4 linked regions of the Catalinimonas alkaloidigena genome follow. The protein of the gene in region 1 interacts with the protein of each later gene in a pairwise test. Links are inferred from orthologs where the notes say so. Each region holds a gene or a part of one and is shown on either strand. Other genes may lie near its edges.

Evidence for each region.
Region 2: the proteins of rplL (region 1) and BLR44_RS22840 interact in binary tests that used the Escherichia coli proteins (3 or more experiments, as listed by UniProt). The link is inferred for Catalinimonas alkaloidigena from one-to-one orthologs.
Region 3: the proteins of rplL (region 1) and obgE interact in binary tests that used the Escherichia coli proteins (3 or more experiments, as listed by UniProt). The link is inferred for Catalinimonas alkaloidigena from one-to-one orthologs.
Region 4: the proteins of rplL (region 1) and dnaE interact in binary tests that used the Escherichia coli proteins (3 or more experiments, as listed by UniProt). The link is inferred for Catalinimonas alkaloidigena from one-to-one orthologs.

What each region holds. Positions count from the first base shown.
Region 1 is NZ_FNFO01000010.1:69,956-77,142, forward strand. Bases 1-2,900 are described here. They hold rplL (50S ribosomal protein L7/L12), read right to left. Parts: upstream 1,690-2,900; coding sequence 1,312-1,689; downstream 1-1,311. Other genes in these bases: rpoB (DNA-directed RNA polymerase subunit beta), read right to left, coding at 1-1,142; rplJ (50S ribosomal protein L10), read right to left, coding at 1,723-2,256; rplA (50S ribosomal protein L1), read right to left, coding at 2,259-2,900. Outside these bases: more of rplA, read right to left, coding at 2,901-2,957; rplK (50S ribosomal protein L11), read right to left, coding at 3,015-3,452; transcription termination/antitermination protein NusG, read right to left, coding at 3,466-4,023; preprotein translocase subunit SecE, read right to left, coding at 4,052-4,240; tuf (elongation factor Tu), read right to left, coding at 4,438-5,625; BLR44_RS21720 (M1 family aminopeptidase), read right to left, coding at 6,491-7,187. UniProt on the Escherichia coli protein: The binding site for several of the GTPase factors involved in protein synthesis (IF-2, EF-Tu, EF-G and RF3). Is thus essential for accurate translation.
Region 2 is NZ_FNFO01000011.1:48,685-55,844, forward strand. What follows is about bases 2,731-5,603. They hold BLR44_RS22840 (oxygen-dependent tRNA uridine(34) hydroxylase TrhO), read left to right. Parts: upstream 2,731-3,587; coding sequence 3,588-4,619; downstream 4,620-5,603. Other genes in these bases: BLR44_RS22830 (nucleotidyltransferase family protein), read left to right, coding at 2,731-3,080; yidD (membrane protein insertion efficiency factor YidD), read left to right, coding at 3,263-3,514; dcd (dCTP deaminase), read left to right, coding at 4,903-5,439; BLR44_RS22850 (rubredoxin), read right to left, coding at 5,521-5,603. Also shown: BLR44_RS22820 (redoxin domain-containing protein), read right to left, coding at 1-1,071; BLR44_RS22825 (ThuA domain-containing protein), read left to right, coding at 1,340-2,095; more of BLR44_RS22830, read left to right, coding at 2,175-2,730; more of BLR44_RS22850, read right to left, coding at 5,604-6,975; BLR44_RS22855 (nitrate reductase), read right to left, coding at 7,011-7,160. UniProt on the Escherichia coli protein: Catalyzes oxygen-dependent 5-hydroxyuridine (ho5U) modification at position 34 in tRNAs, the first step in 5-carboxymethoxyuridine (cmo5U) biosynthesis.
Region 3 is NZ_FNFO01000008.1:208,741-215,921, reverse strand. What follows is about bases 2,963-5,856. They hold obgE (GTPase ObgE), read left to right. Parts: upstream 2,963-3,852; coding sequence 3,853-4,860; downstream 4,861-5,856. Other genes in these bases: dnaJ (molecular chaperone DnaJ), read left to right, coding at 5,515-5,856; BLR44_RS19335 (nucleotide exchange factor GrpE), read left to right, coding at 4,930-5,511; BLR44_RS19345 (tRNA1(Val) (adenine(37)-N6)-methyltransferase), read left to right, coding at 2,983-3,723; rnhA (ribonuclease HI), read left to right, coding at 2,963-2,986. Outside these bases: BLR44_RS19370 (GH92 family glycosyl hydrolase), read right to left, coding at 1-634; BLR44_RS19365 (hypothetical protein), read right to left, coding at 774-1,388; large-conductance mechanosensitive channel protein MscL, read right to left, coding at 1,393-1,869; BLR44_RS19355 (MarC family protein), read left to right, coding at 1,965-2,534; more of rnhA, read left to right, coding at 2,531-2,962; more of dnaJ, read left to right, coding at 5,857-6,630; BLR44_RS19325 (hypothetical protein), read left to right, coding at 6,777-7,181. UniProt on the Escherichia coli protein: An essential GTPase which binds GTP, GDP and possibly (p)ppGpp with moderate affinity, with high nucleotide exchange rates and a fairly low GTP hydrolysis rate.
Region 4 is NZ_FNFO01000001.1:501,979-510,357, forward strand. The notes cover bases 1,938-6,029. They hold dnaE (DNA polymerase III subunit alpha), read right to left. Parts: upstream 5,678-6,029; coding sequence 2,138-5,677; downstream 1,938-2,137. Other genes in these bases: trxA (thioredoxin), read right to left, coding at 1,938-2,001. In the rest of the region: BLR44_RS29260 (hypothetical protein), read right to left, coding at 1-66; BLR44_RS01900 (porin family protein), read left to right, coding at 1,000-1,590; more of trxA, read right to left, coding at 1,675-1,937; BLR44_RS01915 (hypothetical protein), read left to right, coding at 6,135-7,640; BLR44_RS01920 (hypothetical protein), read right to left, coding at 7,997-8,379. UniProt on the Escherichia coli protein: DNA polymerase III is a complex, multichain enzyme responsible for most of the replicative synthesis in bacteria. This DNA polymerase also exhibits 3' to 5' exonuclease activity. The alpha chain is the DNA polymerase catalytic subunit.

The sequences.
Region 1 (7,187 bases):
CGGGTATCAGCTTCAATTTCCAGCCCCAGCTTTTTGTTGATCCGGTAGCGACCCACTTCACCCAGATCGTAACGTTTGTCCGAGAAGAACAGGTTCTGAATGATATCGCGTGCCGTCTGCTCGTCAGGTGCTTCCGTGTTACGGAGCTGACGATAGATCTGCTCTACCGCTTCTTTCTCTGAGTTAGAGTTATCTTTCTGAAGCGTATTGTAGATGATCGTGTAGTCGGCAATGTTGATGTCCGCGCGGTGCAGGATGATCGACTTCGTGCCCGAATCCAGAATCGTTTCTACGTCCTCTGCTTCCAGTACGGAATCACGCTCCAACAACACCTCGTTCCGGTCGATCGACACCACCTCACCGGTGTCTTCGTCCACAAAGTCTTCTGTCCAGGTGCGAAGAACACGAGCCGCCAGCTTACGTCCTACCACGTCTTTCAGGTTCTCACCATTGGCTTCGATTTCCTCTGAAAGATTGAAAAGGTCCAGGATGTCTTTGTCGGTACCGTAACCGATCGCCCGCAACAACGTCGTCACCGGGAATTTCTTCTTCCGGTCGATGTACGCGTACATGACGTTATTCACGTCCGTCGCAAATTCAATCCATGAGCCTTTGAACGGAATGATCCGTGCCGAATACAGCTTGGTGCCGTTGGTGTGTTTGCTTTGCGCAAAGAACACCCCCGGCGAACGGTGCAACTGCGAGACAATAACACGCTCAGCACCATTAATAATGAATGAACCGCGCGAGGTCATGTAAGGGATGTTGCCCAAAAACACTTCCTGCTCGATCGTTTCAAAATCCTCATTGTCAGCATCGTTACACAGCAAGCGCAACTTTGCCTTCAAGGGTACAGCATAGGTAAGCCCCCGATCAATACACTCATCTACCGAATATTTGGGAGGATCGATGGTGTAGTCAATAAACTCAAGAACAAAGTTTTCTCGAGAGTCAGTAATCGGAAAATTCTCAGCGAAGACTTTATACAAGCCCTCCTGGGTCTTCTTCTCGGCGGCTGTATCAAGCTGAAAGAAATCCTTAAAAGACTGGAGCTGTACATCTAGGAAGTCCGGGTAATCGATGATGTTCCGGATAGACGCAAAGCTTTTTCTCGGGGTGGGATATGAAGAATTAGCTGACATCGAAATTCAGAGATAGGTAGACAAATTATTCAGAAGACACGCTTCCAGACAGATTAGTTCCGACCGAAAGGAGGTGTTTGTCAAAAAGACACCACTAGGTACAAACAGGAAAAGACCTGACGGAAAGCCAGGCCTACTTTCGGAATAAACTCGGTAAAGGGGAGAAGCTTTATTTTACTTCGACTTCAGCACCAGCTTCTTCCAACTGTTTCTTGAGCGCATCTGCCTCATCTTTCGCTACACCTTCTTTCAAAGGCTTAGGAGCGCTATCAACGAGTTCTTTTGCTTCTTTCAGGCCAAGACCAGTGAGTTCTTTCACCAGTTTAACGACTGCCAGTTTGCTGGCGCCAGCGGCTTTCAGTACTACGTCGAAGCTAGTCTTCTCGGCAGCGGCCTCTTCGGTGGCGGCTGCGGCTGGTCCTGCTACAACAGCGGCCGCGGCGGCAGGTTCAATGCCGTAATCGTCCTTCAGAATAGTGGCCAGCTCATTTACTTCCTTCACAGTCAGGTTTACCAACTGTTCCGCGATCGATTTCAAATCTGCCATCTTAGTGCTACTTTAATAATGATTAAACAAGGGTTATGATTCCTTTTCGGAAAGGGTTTTAAGAATACCGACGATCTTTTGGCCACTGCCTGTCAGGCCAGAAAGCACAGTTTTCATCGGCGATTGTAGGAGTGCGACTACGTCGGCAATAAGTTCCTGCTTCGATTTAACACTGGTAAGGGCATCCAATTGATTAGCGCCGATGTACAACGCTTGGTCGATGGAAGCGGCTTTCAGTACAGGCTTTTCCAGCTTACCGTTCTTCTTGTAGAAGTCCTTAAGCAATTTAGCGGGAACGTTGCCTGCCTCAGGAGAGAACATAATTCCTGAGAAACCTTTCAGAACATCATCAAATTCCGAGTAGTCGGTTTCTTGGTCCTCCAATGCTTTTTTAACCAGGGTATTTTTGTACACTTTGTACTCAATCCCCTTTTCAAAGCAGGCCCGCCGAAAGTCGTTGATCTGCGCCACGGACATGCCGGAGGCGTCGGTTACATAGAAGTAGTTGAAGTTCGAAAACTTTTCACGTAACTCTTCAATGATGCTGGCTTTTTCTTCGCGTGTCATGATTAGATTCCGGCTATGCTAGCTTTATCAATAGTAATTCCAGGGCTCATGGTGCTGGACAAATGCACCGAGCGCAAGTAAGTTCCTTTGGCAGAAGAGGGCTTCAGCTTCGTGATAACATTCATCAGTTCCTGAACATTATCCGCAAGTTTCTGGGGCTCGAACGAAACCTTTCCTACACTGGCGTGGATGATGCCGTACTTGTCGACTTTAAAGTCAATCTTACCGGCTTTCACTTCACCCACCGCTTTGCCAATGTCCATCGTTACCGTACCCGACTTAGGGTTAGGCATCAGGCCACGCGGACCGAGGATACGGCCCAAGCGTCCTACTTTAGCCATTACGGTAGGCATGGTGATGATCACATCCACATCGGTCCAGCCTTGCTCGATCTTCTGAATGAACTCATCCAGACCCACGTAGTCAGCGCCTGCCGCACGGGCCTCTTCCTCTTTATCCGGTGTGCACAGTGCCAATACCCGTACAGTTTTACCCGTACCATGCGGCAAAGTGGCTACTCCACGCACCATCTGATCAGCTTTCCGAGGATCAACACCCAAACGGATGTCTACGTCTACGGAAGCGTCGAATTTTGTATAGTTGATGTCTTTGACCAAGGCAGCGGCATCCAGCAGCGCATAGCTCTTGCTGCTATCCACTTTTTCGCGAGCGGCCTTCTGTTTCTTTGTTAGCTTAGCCATAATCTTGTGTGATGTGGGTTGAGCGTTTGGCCCGCCCCAAGCTTTAGAATAAAGAGATTAGAACGGCGCGTCGCCCGTCACAGTGATGCCCATGCTGCGCGCCGTACCTGCTACCATTTTCATGGCAGACTCTACTTTGAACGCGTTCAAGTCAGGCATTTTGGTTTCAGCAATCTGACGAACCTGATCCCATGTAACTGAGCCCACTTTTTTCCGGTTTGGCTCTGCCGACCCTGACTTCAGCTTGGCGGCTTCCATCAACAAGACCGGCGCAGGAGGAGTCTTGATTATAAAATCAAAAGACTTATCTTTATAAACCGTGATGACCACAGGCAACACCATGCCTTGCTTGTCCTGCGTGCGACCGTTAAATTGCTTGCAGAACTCCATGATGTTTACCCCTTTAGCCCCCAATGCAGGACCAATGGGCGGCGCCGGATTGGCTTGTCCTCCTTTTACCTGCAGCTTAACGTAGCCGCTTATTTCCTTAGCCATTTCGCTCTTATTACTATTGTTGTTTTTCTACCTGATAATAGTTCAGCTCGACCGGGGTGTTACGTCCGAAGATCTTCACCATCACGTTCAGCTTCTTCCGTTCTTCAAAAACCTCCTCTACGGTACCCGAGAAACCGTTGAACGGACCGTCCATCACTTTGATGGTCTCCCCTACAATGAACGGCGTATTCAGCTGCTCTTCTACTCCTTCGGTCTCGTCTACCTTACCCAGGATGCGGTTCACTTCCTGGGGTCGCAGCGGGACTGGCACCTTGTCGGCACCACCTTCGTTTGAACCCAAGAACCCAATAACGCCGGGGATGCTTGTGATTACGTGCGTGGTTTCACCAGAACTCAGGTCGGCCTGAATCATGATGTACCCTGGAAAAAAGCTCCGCTCTCGCACACGTTTTTTTCCATTCCGAATCTCATAGACCTTCTCGGAAGGAATCAGAATTTCAGGCACAACTTCCTCCAGGTGCTGCCGGGCGATTTCGTTTTCCAGGTAGGTTTTTACTTTCTTTTCCTGCCCGGCAACTGCCCGTACTACATACCACTTGAGTTCCGCCATTATTACTGGATAGTTTTTGATGGTTCGATTACAGGTTATAAATAACCTTCATCAGATTTTCGAACACAAAATCAATTGCCCAGATGACAAGCGAAAAAATAATTGACGCTACTAACACCAGGCGCGTATCACGCTGCAAACTGTCGAACTTCGGCCACGTTACCCGGTAACGCACCTCTTCGATCGACTCCTTCACAAAATTGGTCAGTTTTTTCACTGTATCACATGATTTGTGTTGGCACGGGAGGAGGGACTCGAACCCCCAACCAACGGTTTTGGAGACCGCTACTCTACCAATTGAGCTACACCCGTACAGCCTCCCCGAAAAAGGGACTGCAAAGATAGGGATTTTTGCGTTGCAAACAAAAGCGTCCCCGAGGTTTTCAGGGACGCTTTTGATAAGTTTTCGCTAAATTATTTCAGGATCTCTGTTACCTGCCCTGCACCCACGGTCCGGCCGCCTTCGCGAATCGCGAAACGAAGACCTTTCTCCATGGCCACTGTGTTGATAAGCTTCACAGTGATTGTGATGTTGTCACCCGGCATTACCATTTCTACGCCTTCGGGCAGCATGATCTCCCCGGTAACGTCGGTGGTACGCAGGTAAAACTGCGGACGGTATTTGTTAAAGAACGGTGTATGACGACCACCCTCCTCTTTTGACAGAACGTACACCTCGGCTTTGAACTCGCTGTGAGGCGTTACAGAACCAGGCTTACAGATTACCATACCGCGACGAATGTCAGTCTTTTCAATACCGCGGAGCAGGAGCCCTACGTTATCGCCCGCTTCGCCACGGTCCAGAATCTTGCGGAACATCTCCACACCTGTTACAGTCGACTTCAGGTTTTCAGCACCCATACCCAGGATCTCAACCGGATCACCCGAGTTGATGACACCACGCTCGATACGACCTGTAGCAACAGTACCACGACCTGTGATCGAGAACACGTCTTCGACCGGCATCAGGAACGGCAGATCAACCAGACGCTCGGGCAACGGAATGTAGCTATCAACGGCATCCATCAGTTCGACTACCGTCTTCACCCATTTCTCTTCACCATTCAGAGCACCCAGGGCCGAGCCTTGGATTACCGGAATGTCGTCGCCTGGGAATTCGTAGAAGCTCAGAAGTTCACGCACTTCCATTTCTACCAGTTCCAGAAGCTCTTCATCATCGACCATGTCGACTTTGTTCATGAACACGACCAGCGCAGGTACACCTACCTGACGTGCCAGCAGGATGTGCTCACGGGTTTGGGGCATAGGTCCATCCGTGGCGGCTACTACCAGAATAGCACCGTCCATCTGAGCGGCACCCGTTACCATGTTCTTTACATAGTCAGCGTGACCAGGGCAGTCAACGTGCGCGTAGTGACGATTTTCCGTCTGATACTCAACGTGTGAAGTATTGATGGTGATACCACGTTCTTTTTCTTCGGGTGCGTTATCGATCGAAGAGAAGTCGCGCATTGATGCCAAACCCTTCTCGGCAAGCACCTTCGTGATAGCCGCCGTCAGAGTTGTTTTACCGTGGTCAACGTGACCGATCGTACCAATATTAACGTGCGGCTTGGAACGATCGAAGGTTTCTTTAGCCATGTCTGAAAACTATGGTTAGGTTATTAAATTGAAAATTGTACTTGTGATAATTTACGCGTATGCCTTAAGCTCTACGAACTCAACATAGCGCGGAAGGACAGGCCTTCATTTTGTATGTACCAATAGCAGCCTTGCACACAAAGCTGCTGAACGGAAACATCGTAAGTCAATCGCTAGAAGTTCTTCGCCCTGCTCCATTCCTCGTCTCTTCTACCGAATAGCGCTTTGCCGAAACAATAACTCGCGCTGTTGAGCCAACGATGGGATTTGAACCCACGACCCCTTCCTTACCAAGGAAGTACTCTACCACTGAGCTACGTCGGCAGCTTCCCCTAAAGGGAAAAAAAGAGCGGTAGACGAGGCTCGAACGGCACGGGCCGCCCCGCCGCGACCTACAGCCTGAAAGGCTGTCGCTCTGATTGCTATCTAACCAGCCGCTTCTCGACTGAAGAGATAATAAAAGAGCGGGAGACGAGGCTCGAACCCGCGACCTACAGCTTGGAAGGCTGTCGCTCTACCAACTGAGCTACTCCCGCTTGCATTTCGCTCTCTACAGTCAACCCTCGCTTTCCAACAAAACAACGAGCGAAATAAGGTGGGGAGAGAAGGATTCGAACCTTCGAAGTCATAAGACAGCAGATTTACAGTCTGCCCCAGTTGGCCACTTTGGTATCTCCCCAACTGAACTTGTTTAGCGCAAAAATCGGCCCTGTAAGCCGATTCGTGATAAGCGCTTTTTCAAAAGAGATGCAAAAGTATGAGCATTTCTGGGATTATCAAATCCCTGTTGCAAAAAAATAGATTCTTCTTTCAACACTCCGTATGGCAAGCAAAAGGCTCCTCCTTCCGGGAAGCCGCCGAAAGATTAGGGCATAAATTCGTACAACCGCTTCAGGCGTTCACTGGCTTCTTCCTCTTTGATCTGTCGCCGCAACGGCGCAACTGCATCGGAGGTTTCTACCAACAGGCCCAACGCTTGGTAAGACGACAGGCGCACGTACTCGTTAGCATCGGCGCGTGCCAATGAAGCCAGCAGATCGATCCCTTCTTGTTGAAGCGTAGTATCGGGTACGTTCATCAGGTATTGCCCCAAGTACTGAGCCAATAGGTAACGCATTTGTGCAGGCCGGGTAGCCAGTTGTTTCTGGAACCAAGTAAAATTCTCCGGTTGAGCTTCCTGCGCGTAATAGTCGGCCAGAAAGTTGACGATGTGCTCATTGTCCTCTTTCTGAAAAGGCTGTACTACCTGTACTACGTCGGACGCCCCACTTTCTACGTAAGCGGTCAGCGCAGCGGCAATCACCATGTAGGAGCGGTCTTGCAGGGCTTCGCGGAAAAGCGACTGATCCGCAGGGTTCTCGAACGAAGCGAGGGTTTCCAGCGCCGTGGCTCTTACCGACGAAACGGTGTCGTCTAGCGCTAGCTGGCGGATGGTGGGCCGGATCGCGGCAAAGCTGGCTTCGTCTACGTTACTGAAGTAATTTAGCGCTTGTTCGCGCAGTGCCCAGAACGGATCGTGCAGGGCCCGCTCCATCATATCTGCAATCTGCGGGCGGTTGGTC
Region 2 (7,160 bases), on another replicon or contig:
GGGATCGACGGCTTCCATCAGTGCGTATTTGTCGTCTTTGTCAAAGATGTAGTTCTCGACGGCCGAGTGCTCTTTTTGCAGGAACTTCAGCGCCTTGTCCTTCTGCTCGGGCTTGTCGGCGCTGATCGAAATGAACTCGAACGGGCGGTCGTTGTACATCCGCTCCATCACCACAAACTCGGGGTACTCGACCACGCAGGGACCGCACCAGGTGGCCCAGACGTTAATCAGCCGCAGCTTGTCGGTATCGTTTTTCAGGAGTTGCTGAATGCCCGCTTCGTCGATGGTTTCGAGCGTTACTTCCTGGGCGTCCCACTCGTTGTAAACCTTCTCTTTCATGTCGTTCTTCCAGGCCCATTTCGTGCTGCACCCAAAGGTTTTGGTCTGCGGATTGGCCACGTCGCGCCCGGCCAGCAGGTCGTCCAGCGCCGCGCGGATGTCTTCCGCCTGGGCCGTTCCTGGCTTTTCCGAGGCATCGAGCCGCCCTACATAGCGGAGCTTCCGGTCTTTGTCGAACACAAACGCGTGGGGCGTCGCCACGGGGCCGTAGGCGATAGAGACGGCCTGGTGGTCGCCATCGTAGAGGTAAGGGAAGTTGAAGTCTTCGTCTTCCGCGCGCATTTTCATGTCCTCGTACGTATCGCCGAGGTCGGTGTACCCTAGTTCGTCGTACAGAAGCGCCAGCGGACTGTTGGGCGAAATGGCGATGACCTGCACGCCTTTGCTTTGGTAGTCGGTGACCAGCTGCTTGATGCGCTCTTCGTAGGCCTGTGCCGTGGGGCAGTGGTTGCAGGTAAAAATGACCGCCAGCACGGGCGCGTCCTGGTATTCGGCCAGGGTGTGGTATTTGCCGTCGACGCCCGGTAGTTTGAAATCCGGGGCAGATGCGCCCAGTTCCAGGGTTTTGACGTCGGTTTTGTGGACCAGTTGCGGATTGACCTTGATTTCCTGCGATGCCAGCGTCACGTTTGAGGAGTCGGGGGCAGAAGCGGAGGTATCGGCCGTATCCTGACCCGACTGGCAGGCAGACAGCAGGGCGGCGAGTAGGAAGGGTGTGGAGTAGCGGATCATGGATGTATGGAGAGGTGATGGGTGATTGCTGAGGGCAAATTACAAATTACAAATTTGTCGCAAACGAAACGCAGAAGGGTTGTTGTGCCCCGCTACCAACAAGAGAGCGTCGGCCGCCGGAGTTACTGTGGCGTTGCCCACAAACACGTGTTTGGGACCGAAAAAAGCGCGGTAGCGATTTTTCTGTTTGCCTCGTCGCTCTTTTTCCCGGCTACGGTTCATTTTTCTGCGGAAACCCTCTAGTTTTAAGCAAAACCAACTTTATCCCATGAAACCTTCTCTTCTTTTTTTGCTGGCAGCGTGGCTGATCGCCCCGCTGGTCCAGGCGCAGACTTCTTTTCGGGTACTGGTGTTTTCCAAAACCAATGGCTACCGTCATGAGGCCATCGAAACGGGCGTCGCGACCGTGAAACAACTGGGCGCACAGTACAACTTTGACGTCGACACGACGGAAGATTCGCTCCAGTTCAATGACAATACGCTGAAGCAGTACGACGTGGTGGTGTTTCTGAACACGACGCAAAACGTGCTGGGCGAGGCCGAACAGGCCGCGTTCGAAAAGTACATCCAGAGCGGCAAGGGCTACGTCGGCATCCACGCCGCCGCCGACACCGAATACGACTGGCCCTGGTACGGGCAACTGGTCGGGCACTACTTTGATTCGCATCCGAAGCAACAGACGGCGATGTTACACGTAGAAGACGCTAAGCACCCGGCTTCGGCGCATCTGCCCGATCCGTGGGAGTGGACCGACGAGTGGTACAATTATAAGGAAGACCAGGCGGGCGACCTGACGGTGCTGCTCACCGTCGACGAAAGTAGCTACGAGGGCGGCAACATGGGCGCTATGCACCCGATGGCCTGGTACCACGAGTTCGACGGCGGCCGGGCGTTTTACACCGGCCTGGGCCACCGCGACGACTGTTACGAGAAGCCCGAATTTTTGCAGCACCTGTACGGAGCGCTCTACTGGGCCGCCACCGGCAAGAAAAAGCTGCCGAATATGGTAAGTACTGAGAAATAACCGTAAAATCTAAAAACTTTTGCTTCCCTTGGCCGAGAGTGTCATCTTTGCCCGCAGGAATAGCCACCAAACCAAAACTATGAAACCAACGCTTGTGATTTTGGCCGCCGGGATGGGCAGCCGTTACGGAGGATTAAAACAGATGGACCCGATGGGCCCCTCCGGTGAAGTCATCATCGACTACTCGATCTTCGACGCCATTCGGGCCGGCTTCGGCAAAGTCGTGTTCGTGATCCGTCGCGACATCGAAGCCGACTTCAAAGAAGCCTTCGGCGACAAACTGTCGAAGCAGATTCCGGTAGAATACGTCTATCAGGAGCCCGACGTCTCCAAATACACCTCCGAAACGGTGGAACGCAGCAAACCCTGGGGGACTGCGCAAGCCGTGCTGTCGGCCAAAGACGTGGTGAAGGAGCCTTTCGCCGTGATCAACGCCGACGACTACTACGGCAAAGAAGCCTACGAGCTGCTGGTGAAATTCCTCTCCGACCAACCGGCCGGAAACCACTATTCGATGGTAGGATACGAATTGCCCAAAACCCTTTCGGAGTTCGGAACCGTATCGCGTGGCGTGTGCAAGGTGGACGAAAACCGTTCCTTGACCGAGATTGTCGAGCGTAAAAAAGTGGGCCGCGACGAGGCCGGCACCATCCGCTTCCACAACCCGGACGGCGAGCGCGGTACGTTGGGCGAAGACACCATTGTGTCGATGAACATGTTCGGCTTTACGCCCACCTTCTTCGACTATATCGACGAGTATTTCGGCAACTTCGTACGCGAAAACATCAAAGATCCGTCGGCCGAAATGACCATTCCCGACATTCTGAACGAACTGATCGCCAAGAACGAAGTGTCGGTCAAAGTGCTGACTTCGCGCGACTCCTGGTTCGGCGTAACCTACAAAGAAGACAAGCCCGACGTGATCGGGCGGCTCAACTCCCTGATCGAGGGAGGTGTGTACCCCGATAACCTCTGGGGGAACTAAACACGAGTCGATTCACGTACTAGAGAAAGCCACTGCTTCTGAGCGGTGGCTTTTTTCGTACGGACCCTCTGGGATTGCCGCAACGAGAAAAACCGGGAAAGCTTCTTTCAGGACATCCTGACGTGAGAAGCGAGGCCCAACGAACGAGAAACGCAGCACGCTGCCATTTGTCATTTGCTACTTTGAAACTCATCAGTTCCTTCTTCGTCTTTCTGGTGCGGTTCTACCAACTGGCCATTTCGCCCCTGTTTCCGCCCTCGTGCCGGTATACGCCGACGTGTTCGCAGTACATGCTGGAGGCGATTCGCCTCCACGGACCTTTCCGCGGGGGGTGGATGGGCCTGAAGCGCATGAGCCGTTGCCATCCGTGGGGCGGACATGGGTACGATCCTGTTCCCAAAAAGAAAGAAGCAGATATTTCTTCGTCCTGTTAATTTTGCGGTAGGCAGGTGCCCGCAACGCACCCGCACCGTGTTTTCAATTGCATTCGTATTATTGTCTTGTTCCATGCTACTTCATAACCGCGTCAACGGCAAAGAACTCAAGCAGAAACTCCAGCAAAGCCAGGAACCCCGTACCACGCTGTCGTTTTACCGCTACGTCCGCATCGACGACCCGGCCGCCCTGCGCGACGAACTGTACGCGCAGTGGATGCAGTGGCGGGTGTGGGGGCGCGTCTACGTCGCCCAGGAAGGGATCAACGCCCAGGTGAGCGTTCCGACCGAACACTTCGAAGCGTACCGCGACGCCATTTACCAGCATCCGTACCTTGGGCAGCTCCGGCTGAACGTGGCTGTCGAAGACGACGGCAAGTCGTTCTTCAAGCTGGCGATCAAAGTGCGGCCCAAAATTGTCGCCGACGGCCTGAATGACACCACGTTCGACGTGACCAACAAAGGGCAGCACCTCTCGGCCGAAGCGTTTAACCGCATCGCCGAAGATCCGAATACGATCATCGTCGATATGCGCAACCACTACGAAGCTGAGGTGGGGCATTTCGAAGGGGCCATCCGCCTCGACGCCGACTCGTTCCGCGATGCCCTTCCGATGGCTGAGCGGGAGCTGGAAGGCCAGCAGGAGAAAAACGTGGTGATGTATTGCACCGGCGGCATCCGCTGCGAAAAGGCAAGCGCCTATTTTAAGCACAAAGGCTATAAAAACGTCTTTCAGCTGGAAGGCGGCATCATCAAATACGCCCACGAAGTGCAGGAAAAAGGCCTGCCCAACAAGTTTCGGGGGAAAAACTTTGTGTTCGACGAGCGGCTGGGCGAGCGTGTCGGCCACGAGGTGATCAGTCACTGCCATCAGTGTGGCGCGCCGTGCGATACGCACACCAACTGCGACAACACCGCCTGCAACCTACTGTTTATCCAGTGCGAGGCCTGTGCGGCCCAGTACGAAGGTTGTTGCTCCGATACCTGCCAGGAGGTGACGCACCTGCCCGAAGAAGAGCAGCAGAAAATCCGCCAGCAGCAACCCGCCAAAACGCGGTTCAGCAAGGGACGCCTCACGGCCCGCCCGACGGTAGGCGACCAGTAAACCGACTCCAATCTGGCGTGCAGACAGTACGCGCAACCTCCTTACCACCACCTGCGGCACCGCGGCTGGTGGTTTTTTGTTATGGAAGAAACTAAAATGTTTTCGCCACGTTTATCATCTCCCGTATCGGCACGGAAAATGCTTAATTCTTACGCAGATACGTTCTTGTATGAACTTGTGTGCTCGTAACCAACTGAAAATCACACTTTAGCGCGAGGGAACTCCCGCACGGGGCCGAAGGAGCACTTCGCCCGTACCCGAGTCCACGCCAAACCATTTTGCTATGATTCTATCGGGAAAAGAAATTAAGAAGAAGCTGGGAAAGGAGATCCACATTGCTCCCTTCAACGAAGCGCAACTCAATCCCAACAGCTATAACCTGCGGCTGCACCAGGAGCTGCTGGTCTACGAAAATCAGGTGCTCGACATGAAGGAGCCCAATCCGTACCGGCGCATTCAGATTCCGGAAGAGGGGCTGGTGCTGCAACCCGGCGAATTGTACCTCGGTCGGACGATCGAAACCACCCGGGCCGATTGTTACGTCCCGATGCTGGAAGGCCGCTCGTCGGTCGGTCGGCTGGGCATTTTCATTCACATCACGGCGGGCCTGGGCCACGTCGGCGCCAATGGCTACTGGACGCTGGAAATTGCCTGCATCAAGCCCGTGCGGATTTACGCCGGTGTCGAAATCTGCCAAATCTATTTTTCGGAACTGCAAGGGGCCTACACGGCCTACAACAGCAAAAAATACCACAACAACAACGGCGTGCAGCCGAGCCTGATGTACACGGAGTTTGCGCCGAAGGTGGAGCACTCCTGATCGCCGAAAGTTTAAGGAATCCAACTCCCTTTCTGCCTCACCACGCTGTGGGGTAGAAGGGGAGTTGTTGCTTAAGCACCCTTACTCTTTGGCAGGCGAGGCTTGACTCACCGGGACTTCTTCATAATCGGCTTTCGGGCTGCCGCAAACGGGACATTGGTACGTGTCGGGTACGTCGGCGAACGGCGTTTCGGGCGCGATGTGGTTCAGCGCATCGCCGTACGCCTCGTCGTAGATGTTGAGGCAATGGCGACAGCGGAAGCGCTTGTTGAGCGATTTTTGCGCTGTGGGGGCTTTTTCTGCCCCTTTTTTGTGCGCGTCGAGCTGGTCATAATACTGCTTGCTGAGTTCGATGAGCAGCGAAGGCACAATCTCTTTCGACACGCGGCGCGCGTAGGTAAAGTACTCGAACGTATTGGGGTTGAAGTCTCGCGCGTACAGCACGTTGAACGCGTCGGGATCGTCGGGTGTCGCTTTGGGATTTTTCTCGATCACCACCGAGGTAAAAAGAATTTTGTGTGCCTGCGTTTTGACCGTGAATGTCAGCCCGTACGTGCTGATGTCCTGCTGGTCGAGCATCCGCACGAAGTATTTTTTCAGTTCGAGCGCTTCCTGGTTAAGCACCGGCAAATGCCAGTTCAGTTCCAGGGACGAGTGGCGTACGTTGATGCCGTTTTTCCCCAGCAGTTTCTCCCAGATCACCCGGTCTTTTTCGGCAATGCCCTTGACAATGAACGACTTCCAGGGCGTCAGGCTGAGCTTTCCCACGTTGGTTTCCAGGCATAAATCGCACAGCGCCCGCATAAAATCGACATAAAAGCAGTTGTTCCGCCAGTACAGGCCCAGCCAGTACTTGCCTTCCTGCGTGCGGTTCATGCCCTCGTAATAGGGGAACGTCGGCTCCGGAAACGTAAGCGGCGCCTGAATCTCGCGGGTGTTGAACGTCACCTGCTCCTGCACCCGACGGTAAATTTCCGGGGCGGTAAGCGTCCGGCTGCGCGGGTTGAGTTGCTCAATGGCCCGGGCCACTTTCGCCAGGTCGAAGCCGTAGATCAGGTCCGGGGCGCACCACGGAAGCGGATCGAGTTCCGAGTAGCGGATGTAGAGGTACCAGTAGTTGTCGAACTGCGAGGCAATGAAGTTGATGTTGCCGGTAAACAGCGGCACCATGCTCTGCATCGGGTCCACCAGGTTGATTTTCTCCTGGGGCTGGTAGTCGAACGTGTCGAGCACGTAATGGTAGATGTGCGACGCCAGCCACTTGGTGGAAGGCATCACGTCGAGCGAGACGTACGAGCTGACGATGTTCTGGTTGACTTTCTGGTTGAGTTCGTATTCCAGGGGTAGGTCGCGCAGGGCGTCGATTACGCCTTCGGCTTCCGGGTCGGGTACCGGAAAAAGGATGTCCTGCCGCGAACCGAGGTGGAAATAATCGAACCCGAGGTGCTGGGCCACTTCCAGAATTTTGCGGAAATCGCCGGGCGAAAGAATGCCTCCCTTTACGAACACGCGCACCAGTTGCTCACTAGTAGTCATACCCGTAAGGTAGATATTTTCTGTCTGAACCATCATTAGGCGGTAACGGGCGCTTCGGCCGGAATCCGGGAAGCGAGTTGAGTGTCGAGAATACTTTTGACTTCGGGCTTGCAACTGCCGCAGCCTAGCCCGGCCCCGGTCTGCTGGCACAGGCTTCGGAATTCGGTACACCCTGCCGCCACGGC
Region 3 (7,181 bases), on another replicon or contig:
CCCGGACGAACGTCCAGACGTTTTTATGATCGTGGTGATAGACGTTGTAGACCAGATCCAGAAGGATATGCGCGTCGCTCGACCGCGGAAAGGTGTATTGATGAAAGCCCACCCGCTCGGTGGCGGTGAGTTCGGCCGTGATGCCGTAGGTGTCCAGCGCCACCCGGTAATACCCCGGCGCGGCGGTTTCCCGGTCGTGCGAAAAAGTGGAGTAAAAGCCTTTGCTGCCCTCGTGGGTTTTCAGCGGTTCCAGCACCAGCGGCCCGACCGTCGGCATCACCAGAAAATCGCCCAGATCCGCGTGACCGGTGCCGCTGAAGTTGGTGTGCGAAAAGCCGATGATCGTAGAATCTTTGTGCTGATACCCGGCGCAGTATTCGTACGTCAGGGGATTGTAAGTCCCATTTTCGAGATACGGCTCAAAGTTGGTCTGCGGACTCAACTGCACCATCCCGAACGGCGCCGTTGCTCCGGGAAACGTGTGCCCCATCCGACTGGTGCCGATCATTGGGTTGACGTATTGCGCCAGATTCTTGGTAGGAGCGGGCGGATCGGACGCGTTGTGTTCAGCATCGCTGGTCTGGCAAGCCTGAAGAAGGGGAAGCAGCGTCAGCAGAACCAGAAGTTTTCTCATAAGGACAGGTCAATCGGGGAATACAGTCGTATGAAACGGCCCATGCAGGGCGGCTACAAATATGGGGATGCGACACCTGAGATACCGCGAAATGCCGCAGGAATGCACCGGAATTTGTCGTGCGGAGTGTAGGCGAGCCTCATACGCCGATGGTGACCGGGTCTAGAACGACCTCGTAAAATTCGCCGTTGGTCAGGTAGAAGTGTACTGTGAATCGGTGCGTGCCCGCGTGTGCCGGTGGCGATTTCGGGCGCAGGTAGAGTACGTCTTTAACAAGCGGTTGGCTGGCCAGAAAGGTCGTCAGGTCCGTAGGGCGCAGGTTTTCTTCCGCAAATGACGTGAACATCACGTCGAAAACGGGATTCAGCGTATCGCCCGCGGGCGAAAAGGCGTCGTAGTCCGTATCGCTGAACACGTAAACGCCTGCCAATCGCTCGCGAAACTCCGGCGGCACCGGGTCGCAGGCATAAGCGATGGGTAAGATTGACGTTGCGGCCTTTTTCCGAAGCGAGAGCCACCGCTTTTCGGTAGTGAGTTGAAGGCCCATCACATCGAAACGCAGGGTATCTCGGACGGCCGTTTCAATGGTAGATAACGTCCCGTTCACCAGTTCCAACCGCACCGGCATGCCCGACACCCCTTGCACGTCAGGATAGGTCGAGGTGCCGCTGCCGCAGTTCATGCCGTCGCAGCCTACCATCAGGGCGCACCCCAACAAAAGTAAAAGGCCGGTACAGAAAATGCCCTTTTTCATGGATTTACGCTGGGTTAGCTGGATCGGTCTTCGGCGCTACGGCCGTTTGCGGATCGGCCCCGTCGCGCAACAAATCCCGGATTTCGGCCAGCAATTTCTCCTGCTCCGTCGGTTTCGGCTTGGGCGTGGGGCCGGGCTTTTCTTCTTCTTTACGCTGGAGTCGTTCGATAAATTCCAGGAACAGAAAAACGGCAATGGCGATGATGAAGAAGTTGACGATGATCTGGATAAAATTGCCGTAACGAATCAGCACAGCGGGCTCGGTTACCTCCCCGACGGCGTTGGTGACGGCGGGCTTCAGCACGAAGGCCAGGCGCGTAAAGTCGATGTTGGCGATCAGCAGCCCGAGAGGGGGCATGATGATGTCGTCGACGAGCGACGTGGTGATTTTTCCGAAGGCCGCCCCGATGATGACACCGGTGGCCAGGTCGATCACATTACCACGAAACGCAAACTTTTTAAATTCTTTGAAAAGACTCATGTTCAGGAGGTTCAAAAAGTAACAAATTGGGTACGCTGCCCCAAAACGGAACCGCCCCGGGACATTTTGATAGCTTTGCACCAAAAGTACGCGGTATGTTTTCTTTTCGGGAAATCATTTCAGTCACGTTGATCTTATTTTCGGTCATCGACATCATCGGAGCCATTCCCATCATCATCGACCTTCGGCGGAAAATCGGAGAGATCGACGCGGGCAAAGCCACGTTGGCGTCGGGCATCATCATGATCGTCTTCCTGTTTCTGGGCGAATCGATTCTACGCCTGTTCGGGGTAGACGTCGACTCGTTTGCCATTGCCGGGGCGCTGGTGTTGTTCCTGATCGGGCTGGAAATGATACTGGGCATCGACATTTTCCGTTCCGATGCCGAAATGGGGGCGGGGTCGGTGGTGCCGCTGGCATTTCCGCTCATTGCCGGGGCGGGCACCATGACCACGATTCTGGCACTCCGGGCCGAATACGCCGTGTTGAACATCCTGGTGGGCATCGTGCTGAATCTGGCGCTGGTCTACCTCGTGCTGCGGACGTCGGGCTGGCTGGAAAAGCGCCTCGGTCGGGCGGGAGTCAGCATCCTGCGCAAGGTGTTCGGCATCATTCTGCTGGCCATCGCTATCAAACTTTTTAAAACCAATTTGCATTTCGGATGATCACGATTTATACCGACGGCGCTTCGCGGGGCAACCCGGGGCCGGGGGGCTACGGCGTGGTGTTGAAATACCAACAGCACCGGAAAGAACTCTCGGAAGGGTTCCGCCTGACGACCAACAACCGCATGGAGCTGCTGGCGGTGATTCGCGCCCTGGAGGCGCTAAAGTGGCCCGGCGCGCCCGTAACGATCTATACGGATTCGCGCTACGTGGCCGATGCCGTCGAAAAGGGATGGCTCAAAAACTGGATTGCCAAAGGATTCAAGGGCAAGAAGAACGAAGACCTCTGGATGCGCTTCTGGCACCTTTCGCAGAACTACAAAGTGCGTTTCAAATGGGTGCGTGGCCATGCCGGCAACGTCGAAAACGAACGGTGCGACGAGCTGGCCGTGGCGGCGGCCCTGCAACCCAACCTGAAGCCCGACAAGGGATTTGAAGCAACTGTGGCATGAACCCAGCCCCCGCTCCGAAACGGCAGAAAAACACGTTTTTCCAGTTCAAGCAATTTCGGGTTGAACAGGAGCGGTGTGCGCTGAAGGTCTGTACCGATGCGTGTACGTTGGGGGCGTGGGCACCGGTCGACAACGTGGCGACAGCGCTCGACATCGGAACGGGGACGGGTCTGCTGGCTCTGATGCTGGCACAGCGCGCACCGCAGGCCCGCATCGATGCTGTCGAACTGGAGGCAGACGCGGCAGCGCAAGCGCGCGACAACGTACGGCATTCGCCCTGGGCAGAGCGCATTCAGGTCCATGCGGAATCCATTCAGGCCTTTGCCGCGCGTACGTCCACCCGCTATGACCTGATCGTCAGCAATCCGCCTTTCTACCAAAACTCCCTGCGCAGCCCAGGCACCGCCCGACGTGCGGCGCTGCACGGCGATACGCTTCCGCTGGCCACATTGGCGCAACTGGCAACTGACCTGCTGCAACCGGCGGGGCGCCTGGCCGTGCTACTCCCTCCAGGCGAGGCCGTCTCTGTAGCGACCTTGCTTCGGGAACACGGCTGGTTTCCGGTCAAGCGGCTCTACCTGCACGAACGCGAAGAAGCGCCTTGCCTGCGCCATCTGCAACTCTTCTGCCGGGACCGGAGGGGGGTACAGGAAGAAACGCTTTATGTACGAACCGCTGCGCAGCACTACACGGACGCATACCGGCGTTTGCTGCGCGACTTTTATTTGATTTTCTGAACGAAGTAGGCAATAGGCCGGGCATTTGGCGGGGCGGGGAACTATTCGGCTCCCAAAAGGCCTGATAGAAACGTTGCTGCGTGGCGCGAGCGCCCTGCGGCGTGCCATCTGCCTGGATGACAAAAAAGTATGACGAGTAACTTCATCGATTACGTAAAAATCAATTGCCGCTCCGGACACGGAGGGGCCGGGTCCCGACACTTCCGGCGGGAGAAACACGTACCCCTGGGCGGTCCGGATGGGGGAGACGGTGGCCGTGGTGGCCACGTGATTCTGAAAGGGAATGCCCAACTGTGGACGCTGTTGCACCTGAAATACCGTAAGCACGTTATTGCCGGCGACGGCGCGCCCGGCGAAGCCGCGCATCGCACCGGTTCCCAAGGCGAAGATGCGGTGCTGGAAGTGCCCCTCGGCACCGTTGCGAAAGATCCGGAGACGGGAAAGACCCTCCTGGAAATCACGCAAGACGGCCAGGAGGTCATTCTGGTTCCCGGTGGACGCGGTGGATTAGGGAACGATCACTTTAAAACCTCGACGAACCAGGCACCCGATTATGCCCAGCCGGGCGAGCCCGGGCAGGAAGCGTGGGTGGTGCTGGAACTGAAACTGTTAGCCGATGTCGGCCTGGTCGGGTTTCCTAACGCCGGGAAATCGACGCTGCTGTCGGTGCTGTCGGCGGCGCGTCCCAAAATCGCCGATTATCCGTTTACAACCCTGCAGCCCAACCTAGGCGTCGTGGCGTATCGCGACGATCAGTCGTTTGTGGTAGCCGATATTCCCGGCATCATCGAAGGTGCTGCCGAAGGGCGCGGGCTGGGCATTCGCTTCCTGCGCCACATCGAACGCAACGCCATTCTGCTGTTCCTGATTCCGGCCGACAGTCCCGACATCGCCGCCGAATACCGCATTTTGCTCGGAGAGTTGGAAAAGTACAATCCTGAAATGCTGGACAAGGCACGCGTCCTGGCGGTTTCTAAGTCGGACATGCTGGACGACGAACTGCGCGAAGAAATGGAAGCCGAACTGCCGGAAGGTGTGCCTGCGCTCTTTATTTCGTCGGTGGCGCAACAGGGACTCACGCCTCTAAAAGACTTACTCTGGCAAACGCTGCACAGCAAACGTGTCACTTTGTCATAGTGCTTTCGCGTGGCAACATCATTGATAGAGTTACGATAATTGATAGAGACAAAAACCGATTGTAGTTATATGGCTGAAGAAAAAGCAGAATTTCTTTCTGAAGAAGAAACCCCTACGACAGCATCACAACAGGAGGCTGACACAAACGCGACAGAAAGTCGGGAAGCGTCGGAATCGAGTGAAGCGCATGGCGAGCAGTCTGAGGTAGCATCGCTCAAGCAAGAAGTTTCTGAGCTTAAAGATAAGTACCTGCGCCTCTATTCCGACTTTGAGAACTTCCGGAAGCGGAGTGCTCGTGAGCGGCTAGACCTGACCATGACGGCCAACGAGGGTCTGATGAGTGCTCTGTTGCCTGTGTTGGACGATGCCGGGCGCGCCCTGAAAGCGGCCGATGCGGCCTCGAATCTCGATGCCGTGAAAGAAGGGGTACAATTGGTCTTCCATAAGTTGCAAAAGACCCTGGAACAGAAGGGATTGAAGTCGATGGACGTGAAACAGGGCGATACGTTCGATGCCGAGCTGCACGACGCTGTTACGCAATTCCCCGCCCCTTCGGAAGAGTTGAAAGGAAAAATAATTGACGTAATCGAGCAAGGCTACGTGCTGAACGAGAAGCCCATTCGATTTGCTAAAGTGGTGACAGGTTCATAAGAAATGGCGAAACGAGACTATTACGACGTACTGGGAGTGAGCAAAACCGCGGCGCCGGACGAGATTAAGAAGGCGTACCGGAAAATCGCGATCCAGTATCACCCGGATAAAAATCCGGACGATCCTACGGCAGAAGACAAGTTCAAAGAAGCCGCCGAAGCCTACGAAGTGCTCAGCAATACCGAAAAACGCCAGCGTTATGACCGGTTCGGGCATCAGGGCGTCAACGGTGGGGGAGGCCCCGGTGGCATGAGCATGGACGACATTTTCAGCCAGTTCAGTGACATCTTTGGCGAAGGTGGAAGTCCGTTCGACGCTTTCTTTGGCGGAGGTGGCCGCGGATCGAGACGTAAAAAGGGCTCGAACCTGCGCATCAAACTGAAGCTGACACTGGAAGAGATCGCGCACGGTACTGAAAAGAAAATCAAAGTAAACCGTCTGGTGACGGCCGAGGGGGTTACGTTCAAAACGTGTCCTACCTGCCAGGGTACCGGCCAGGTGCGGAAGGTTGTCAACACCATGCTGGGGCAGATGGTCTCGGCTACGACATGCTCTACCTGCCACGGTGGTGGTCAGGTGATCGACAGCCGTCCTCCGGGGGTGGACAACTCCGGCTTGGAGCCGCGTGAGGAACTGTTGACCATCAAGATCCCAGCCGGGGTCAGCGATGGCATGCAACTTTCGATGTCCGGTAAAGGCAACATGGCCCCCGGCGGCGGCGTTCCCGGCGATCTACTGATTCTGATCGAGGAGATCGAAGATAAAGTGCTGAAGCGGGATGGCAACCACGTGGTATACGACCTGTTTGTCAGCTTTGTAGACGCGGCGTTAGGCACGAGCATGGAAGTGCCGACGATCGACGGCAAAGTGCGCATCAAGATTGATCCCGGTACACAGAGCGGTAAGATTTTGCGCCTGAAAGGGAAGGGTATTCGTGATTTGAACGGCTACGGTCGCGGCGATCAGTTGATTCACGTTAACGTCTGGACGCCACAGCAACTGACGCGTGAGGAAACTGAGATTCTGGAAAAGCTGCGCGATGCGCCCAATTTCAACCCTACGCCCGACGCGAGCGACAAAGGCTTTTTCGAGCGGATGAAAGAATTTTTCAATGGATAATCGCGTAAGAGATTGAGCCTCAGGTGATATGTTGTTGTGATGAATTCTATTCGCCCATCAACCTTACAAGCCCGGACCAAAAGTCCGGGTTTTTTGTTGTTACGAGTGAATATCTTTATCACTGAGTTGATAAACAGTCGCCTATTATGTCACGCATCGTCATTTTTCTCGTGCTATTCACCTCCCTGGCCGGTCTTTCCTCCGAACGGGTTGCTGCGCAGTTTTTACACCGCTCAGCCACGTTTTCGTTAGGATCGCCCCATCTGGAGCCAGAAGCCCCTGCGTTGGTGGCCGGATTGCCCGATGGCGAATTGGTGGCACTGGCCAAGGTAGAAGGGGGTGTCGTCGGGTCTTCTTCTTATCGCCTGGAGTGCTACGGTTCTTCGTTGCAACTCATGTGGGCTACCGATTTGCAACTATCTGGACAAGAAGAAGTACATCGTCTGTTCTTCAATCACAAAGAAGTAGTGCTTCTGCTTTCAGAACATGATTTGCCCAACCACAAAGCGCGTCTGAAAGCCATTGGCTTCGAGCCTTTGTATGGGCAGATC
Region 4 (8,379 bases), on another replicon or contig:
GCCATCCACAATGCCTTCCAATTCTTTCGCATAGCGCTTCCAGTACTGCACTTTGTAGTACTGCATGACAATCGTCTTTTGCTTCTCGTCAATGATTTTTTCAAGTAGACTTTTGCCTGAGTTCCTACCACGGTTATGAAGGCGAAGTGTCTGTCTCATAAGAAGTTGAAAATGTAATGTAAAGTGTAATGCCCAATCTGTTCAGTGGTTCAAAGTAACGGTGCTTTGGGCAACCTTCCAAAGTAATACGTGTCGGTACCTTGAGGTAACCTAAGAGGCTTTCGAGGATTTTAAAACGACGAATTACTTTTATTGGTATATCATACATCGTGCCAGCCTGCCGTGCCCGATGCTTCGTCAGGAGGGCGACTGAGGCACCGTTTGGCGCCTTTGGAAGGGCTTTTCGGCCTTCATGCTTCGTAGTAACGCACAACCCCGGATACGCATTGGCAATCAGCTACTTACAAAATTCTTTTGTCAAGTCTTCCTCACGAAGAAAGCACATGCCGGACCTGACAAAAAAGGTCTCGGAATTTTAAAAGCGGGCAAATCTTTACCTGGTCGGACATTTAGAAAAACGATGGGCTTTGGCGCACGGTGCGGTACGACGGAGCCGTCTTCTCCGCCTACAGTCGGCCCTTCGACGTCTATAAAACGTTGCCTTGCCCCGATCCTTGTATGACAACGGGCGGCTGGAAAGAACCGCAAAAAATGCTGGTGTAAAGAACCGTTGCCAAGTTCACCGTTTTGCGCACAGGTGCGTGGCGTGCATTGTGGCAAAGTCTTTGATTAGCTCTCGTTCAGGCACGAGGAGATGAAGATCGCCGCGTGTGCACAGGGGCTGAAATGTATGTAATCCTAAACCAACTATCGGTAAATCAATGGATTATAGGATGATTATTACATATGAACACACGCCTTTCTGAGACAAGCGACAAACTTATTTCTATACTTGCCCGAACGATTTACCTCTAATTAACCACTAAACCCTTTAGCAACATGCGTAAAACAAGTATTCTGTACGTGGCTGTCCTCATGCTTCTGTCGGCAGGGGTATTTGCCCAAGCCTTTGAGCAGGGAACTTCCGTGATCAGCCTGGGCTACGGCATCGGCAACCTGAACAAAACCCTTTTCAGTACCTACGAAAGCGAAGCCGGCTATGATTACACCGGTGTCGGGCCATTCTTCGGGAAATTCGAGTACGGCGTCTCCGATCGCGTAGGCATCGGCCTCAACGTCGCGCACGTCGGTGTTAATGTACGTTACAACGAGGAATACAACGGTGAGACGTACAACTACCGCGTCAACTGGCGCAACACCAGCATCCTGGGGCGTGTCAACATTCACTTTGCCAACACCGAAAAGCTGGATGCTTTTTGGGGAGCGGGCATCGGCTACCGTTTCGGGGCGTGGTCGTACGAGGACAACAATCCGGATGACTCGTCGGAAAATAAGATTGGCGCCCTCAACCCCCTGGGCTTCGAAACGACGATTGGTGTGCGGTATTTCTTCCTTGAAAACATTGGCGTATACGCCGAGGCGGGCATCGCCAAAGCGCCCCTTCAGTTTGGCGTGAACGTACGCTTCTAAGCGGTCGTACAATCGACACTCAATAGAAACGCCCCGTGGCTGGTTAGCCACGGGGCGTTTTATGTAACGGATTTTGTAACGTTTTTATGACGCAAACTGCGCGTCCAGCTTGTCGGCCAGTACGCGTTTGCCTACGGCACCGACTTGCTTGTCCACCAGTTGACCGTCTTTGAAGACCAGCAGCGTAGGAATGCTACGGATGCCGTACTTCATCGACACTTCCGGGTTGCTGTCTACATCCAGTTTCCCGACCACAGCTTTTCCTTCGTACTCACCGGCGAGTTCTTCTACAACAGGCCCGATCATTTTGCAAGGACCGCACCATTCTGCCCAGAAGTCAATCAGGACGGGTTTCTCTGTGTTGATGATTTCATCAAAGTTGGCGTCGGTTACTTCGATTGCTTTTGCCATTATATCAAATTGATTAAGTAATTGTACAAATCAGTATTGCTAATGAAAAGAAAAAACGACTCTGAAAGTTCCTTCTAGAATGTCGTACGTACGACATTTCCGAGAGTTGTGGCTTCGGTCGTTGAAAATCAGAAGGTTAGGTAATCACCTCGCACGTCAGGCCGCCCAGTGTGGTTAGTTGGTCGATCAGTTCGTTGCTGGGCACTACCTTGAAACGGCGCGAAATTAACTCAATTGGTTTAGGATCTCCCGGGTGTTGCAGGCAAATGTTCAACTGACACTGGCCGGGGTGGGTAGTAAAGGCCTCTTCCAGTTGGGCAAACAACTCCGGATTGAGACGCTGCACCGGCACGCGCACGCGTAATCCTTTGGCGCGTTTCTCGCGCTGGCCGTTCAGTAGCTCAATGCTGAGCGGACGGAGCTGCCACTGGTCAGTGCCCCGGCGTTGTTCTACCCGGCAGCGCACAAACAAAAAGCGGTCGATCTCGACGTAGCCGCCAAGCTGCACATAGTTATCTCCAAAAAGGAAAAGTTCGGTGGCGCCGTCGTAGTCTTCCAGGGTGAAGATGGCGAACGGATCACCGTTTTTGGTCATGCGCACCGCTTTTTTGGTGACAATGCCCGCAATGTTGATTTCCTGGTTTCGGTACCGCGACAGATCTTCCAGCCCCAGAAGCGAACATGTACAGAAGCTTTCGATCTCGAGCCGGAACTGGTCGAGCGGATGGCCGGAAATGAAGAACCCGACCACGTCTTTCTCGTTCTTGAGCTTTTCGAGTTGTCCCCACGGTTCGCACTGCGGAATGCGCGGGAGTGGTACTTCCTGTTCGCCGCCTCCGAAACTGGCGAAAAGCGTTTGTTGCGAATTGTTCTTGTTTTCGTGGTACAGGTTGCCGTAGCGGATGGCCTTTTCCAGCAGCGTCTGCTTGTCTTCTTCGGTCGAATAGAAGTACTGAGAGCGCTGCAACCCGAACGCATCGAACGAGCCGGCGTAGGCCAGGCTTTCGAACGTTTTTTTGTTGACGGCCCGCAGGTTGACCCGTCGTGCAAAGTCGAACAGGTCCGTGTAGGGTCCGTTTTTCTCCCGCTCTTCGATGATGCTGTGGACGGCGGCTTCGCCCGCCCCTTTGATCGCCCCGAGTCCGAAACGAATTTGCCCCTGTTGGTTGACCGAGAACGTCACGCTCGATTCGTTCACGTCCGGCCCCAGCACCGGGATGCCCATCCGCTTACACTCTTCCATAAAGAAGGTGATCTTTTCGATGTTCCCGATCCAGTTGGTCAGCACGGCCGCCATGTATTCGGCGGGGTAGTTGGCCTTGAGGTAGCCCGTCTGGAACGCCACGACGGAGTAGGCAGCCGAGTGCGAACGGTTGAAGCCGTAGGCGGCGAACTTCTCCATGATGTCGAACACTTCTTCCGCCTTTTTCTTGGGGATGTCGTGTTTCTCTTTCGCACCTTTGATGAAGATCTCGCGCTGCTTGGCCATCTCGTCCAGCTTCTTTTTTCCCATCGCGCGGCGCAGCAGGTCGGCAGCTCCGAGCGAATAGCCCGCCAGGATCTGTGCCGTCTGCATGATCTGCTCCTGGTAGACCATAATGCCCTGCGTATCTTTCAGAATCTCTTCCAGCAGCGGGTGGGGGTACTCGACCGGCTCGCGGCCGTGCTTTCGTTCCACGAAGTTCGGAATGAACTGCATCGGCCCCGGACGGTAAAGGGCGTTCATGGCCACCAGATCTTCAATGTTGGTGGGTTTCAGGTCTTTGAGGTACATCCGCATGCCTTCGGACTCGAACTGGAACGTCCCGACCGTATCGCCGCGCTGGTAGAGTTCGTAGGTCTTGGCATCGTCGAGCGGAATCTGGTCCGGATCGATCTTGACACCGTGGTTCTGTTCGATCAGGTCGATGGCTTTTTTGATGATGGTCAGGGTCTTCAGCCCCAGAAAGTCCATCTTCAGCATGCCCGCGTCTTCGATCACTTTGCCGTCGAATTGCGTCACCATCAGGTCGGCATCTTTGGCGGTACAGACCGGAATGTAGTCGGTGATGTCGTCCGGCGCGATGATGACTCCCGCTGCGTGGATACCCGTGCCGCGCACCGAACCCTCCAGTTTTTCGGCCATGCGGAGCGCCTCGCCCGACAAGTTGTTCAGCTTGCGGATTTCGACCAGTTCGGGGACCTGCTCAAACGCTTTCTTGAGCGTCATGCCGGGGTTGGCCGGGACCAGGTTGGCAATGCGGTTGGCTTCGGCCAGCGGCAGATCCAGCACCCGTGCTACGTCTTTGATCGACATTTTGGCGGCCATCGAGCCGTAGGTGATGATCTGCGCCACCTGGTTTTTGCCGTACTTGTCCACCACGTAGTCGATCACCCGCTGCCGCCCTTCGTCGTCGAAGTCGACGTCGACGTCAGGCATCGAAATCCGTTCCGGGTTGAGAAAACGTTCGAACAGGAGGGAGTACTTGATCGGGTCGATGTTGGTAATCCCGATGCAATACGCCACGCACGATCCGGCCGCCGAACCCCGTCCCGGTCCTACGGCTACGCCCATGCGCCGCCCTTCGTTGATGAAGTCCTGGACGATGAGGAAGTACCCGGCGAAGCCCATCGTTTTGATGATGTGCAACTCGTGGTTGATGCGCTCTTCCACTTCCGAGGGGATGGACAGGGTCGCGGTATCTTCGTGCGTCAGCGGCAGGCCGTTGTAACGCTTCTTGGCGCCTTCGAATGAAAGGTGCTGGAGGTACGCGTCGGCATCGGGAAACTCCCTTGGAATCGGGAAGTTGGGCAGCAGAATGTCGCGCTTCAGCTTAGGCGGCGTAATCTTGTCGACAATCTCGTTGGTGTTGTCCAGCGCCTCGGGCAGATCCTTAAATAAGGTTCCCATCTCGGCGGTCGACTTAAAGTAGAATTCATCGTTCGGAAACCCGAAGCGGTACTCTTTACCGCCGAAGCCATCGCCCTTCCAGACCGGCTTGGTTTTCAGTTCGCCGGTGTTCACGCACAGCAGTACGTCGTGCGCGTTGAAATCGTCGCGGTCGAGGTAGTGTGCATCGTTCGAGGCGATCACTTTGACATTATACTTCTTGGCGAAGCGCAGCAGCACGGCGTTGACCTTTTCCTGCTGCTCCATCTTGTGGCGTTGCAGTTCCACGTAGTAATCGTCGCCGAATACATCGAGCCACCACCGGAACAGTTCCTCAGCTTTCTCTTCGCTGTCGTTCAGGATGGCCTGGGGCACCTCCGCCCCGATGCAGCAGGTGGTGGCGATCAGCCCCTCGTGATACTTTAATAAGATCTCTTTGTCGATCCGCGGCCATTTGCTGTACATCCCCTCCAGGTAGCCGATGGAGCAGAGCTTGGCGAGGTTGCGGTAACCCGCCTGGTCTTTGGCCAGCAGCAACTGGTGATTGCGGTTGTCCTTGTCTTCCTTACTGAACTGTTTCTTGTGCCGGTCGGCCACTAAGTAGAACTCACAACCGACAATGGGCTTGACGTTGTACTTACTTGCTTCGGCCACAAACTTGAATGCCCCAAACATGTTCCCGTGGTCGGTCAGCGCAACGGCCGGCATGTTATCGGCCTGCGCTTTTTTCATCATGTTCGAGATGTTGGTGGCACCGTCGAGCAGCGAATATTGGGTGTGAACGTGGAGGTGACTGAATTGGGGCATAGCGTACAAAAATTACCTAGCGAAATTAGCTAAAGTGCTAACCATCTGAATAAGAAGTTTTCCACACCCTTGGTGATGCGTGGAAGGTTCTCTTGGAGACACAGAAGCGGCGACCGGAGTTCATTTTGCTCGCTTTTTGCGCTTTTCTTGCTCCGGCGTGCACGGTGCATTGTGAAAATAATTCAATAAAATAATCGGATGGGTCAATGTGTAATGTTTTTACACTTCTTGGCATGTCTAAAATGAGTCGTAAGAAGGTAGGACGGATTAAGAAAGCGTTGCGAGAGCTAAAAGTGATGTAAGGTTTGCTCCCGGTAGTCTGGAGAAAAAGCATAAAAATGAACTTCAGCGGCGGCGGGATATGATTTTCGGAGGTTGAATAATGTTGATATTAGGTTAATTAATGTTACGTACGTTTCTTTGTAGTGTTGAATTAGTTAATTACCACGTACAGCACATGAAAAAGCTATATCTCTTAGCATTATTAGCTCTGCTCTTGGGAGGGGCTGCAGAGCGCGCCGTAGCCCAGCCGGATTATTGTCAGGACCTCGACTTTCAGTTCGGCACGACCCAAACCGAACGGCTGCAGGATGCGATCCGCACCCGCGACGGAGGACTTCTGCTGGTTGGCTACCGCTCCGTTGTCAACATTGGTCGCTTTGACCTGGATTACTGGATTGTGAAACTGGACAAGCACAACAACCTGGAATGGCAGCGGCTGATCGGCAGTATGAACGACGATTATGTACAGACTGTCACCGAAGATACCCTTAATGATGGGGGCTTCGTGGTGGCGGGTTATACCACTGCCCTAAAAGCAAGCGGGAACATTTCGATGCCTTCTACAGACCCTTACCGCAACGGGATTACGGACATCTGGATGGCCAAAATCTCGTTCGATGGAAAAGAATTGCTGTGGGAACGCCGCCTGGGAGGATACTTTAAAGAGTCGGTATCGTCCATTACCCTGACCAAAAACGGCACCTACCTGATGAGCGGACGTACCAACTCGTTGCCGGAGACAGGCGATCTGGGGCGCGACAAGCAATTTGGAGGCTACGACCTTTGGTTGGTAGAGATTAACAAAAATGGGGTGGTAATGCGCGACAAGCGTATCGGAACACCGCACCACGATAAAGTAGAGAAAATCATTTGCACGACCGATGGCGGTTACCTGCTGGCAGGCCACAGCACCATGATGAGCCTGGAAGAATCGAAGCAGGAAGGGAACCTGATTCAGGACGATACCGACTCGGAAGAAAGCCTGCAGGAACGCAACGCGTTCGTCGTCCAACTGGATGGGCAACTGAACGAGCGCTGGCGCTTCGTGAGTGAAAATCCGGCCAACGAAGCCATCTATTCTGTAACGCCCACGCGTGAGGGCGGCTATCTGGTGGCGGGCTACATTCAGAACAGCGTCTTTATGGTGCAACCCCAAAATGCCGTAAGTCAGTTTAGCAAAGACATCTGGCTGGCCAAACTGAACGCGGGGGGCGAACTGATCTGGGAGAAGCGCTTCGGGGGCAACAGCGACGAGATTGCCTACAACGTAGTAAGTTCCGATGACGGCAACTTCCTGATCGGCGGAATTTCCAACTCTCTGTCAATGCAGGGCGCTAAAGACGGAGCCAACCTGGGAAATTACGACTATTGGCTTTTGTCGGTAGACGAGCGTGGTACCAAAAAGTGGGATGCCACCTATGGTGGTACGGGCGAAGATCGACTGATTCGGATCCTGCCGCAAGACAACGGCATTTTGCTGGCGGGCTGGTCCAATTCCGTGGCCGATGGAACCAAAATGACCAAAGGCAACGGCGGAAACCACTTCTGGCTTACCAGCCTGAGCCGCGATGAAGTAGGCACCGTAGAGTGTACTATTTCGCAAAACATACTATCTCAGGACAACACACTAGAGCCGGTAATGACCGAAGAAAATATTGCCCAATCGGCAAGCGGACTTTAATTAAGCACTAATTCAACACTTGCTTATTTCATGTGCAAGCCGCTCTCGGTCTCGGGAGCGGCTTATTTTTTGTCTAGTATACTGCAAACGCCATAGGGTGCTACGCGTTGGCCTCAACCGATTTTATTGCTACTGGCTTTATGCCACACCAACGCTAAGCCATCGCTTTTACAGCCGTCCTTGATCTGTGTATGTCGATAGGGGGTCGGTTGAGAACTGGAAATCGGCGTGATAGGTGCGGACCGATCACCGTCTTACTCTGTGGTCCTGTCTCTACCGCCTTTTGAAGATGAAAAAAGGCAGTTTTCCGCAACCGGAAAACTGCCTAATGATAATAGGTGAAGCACTAGCAAGGATCAGAGGCGCGCGTAGTAATTGCGGACACGGCTCTGTAACTGGCCGTAAATGGGTTTGCAGAACTCGATGAACATCTGTTGGGGCGGGGGAGGTGTTTGAGGACGCAACCGCGTGAGTTTCAACTGGTCTTTGCTCAAGGCCCGCTCGTCGCCTTTGTAGTTAGCCCATTGGCTCACCCACACAAATTCGCCGGGATATTTTTCATGCACCAGCACCTGGCGTGTCCGTCCGTCGAGGATGCGCATGGTGACCAGCCCATTCGATTTAATCTCTTGGCGGTATTCAATAAAGTTCGCCTTAACCGTTCCGTACACATCGGCGTCTTCGCCGTTGTCTAATTTCACCTGTCCTACTACCACAGAATCGCGCGTAAATTCTTTAC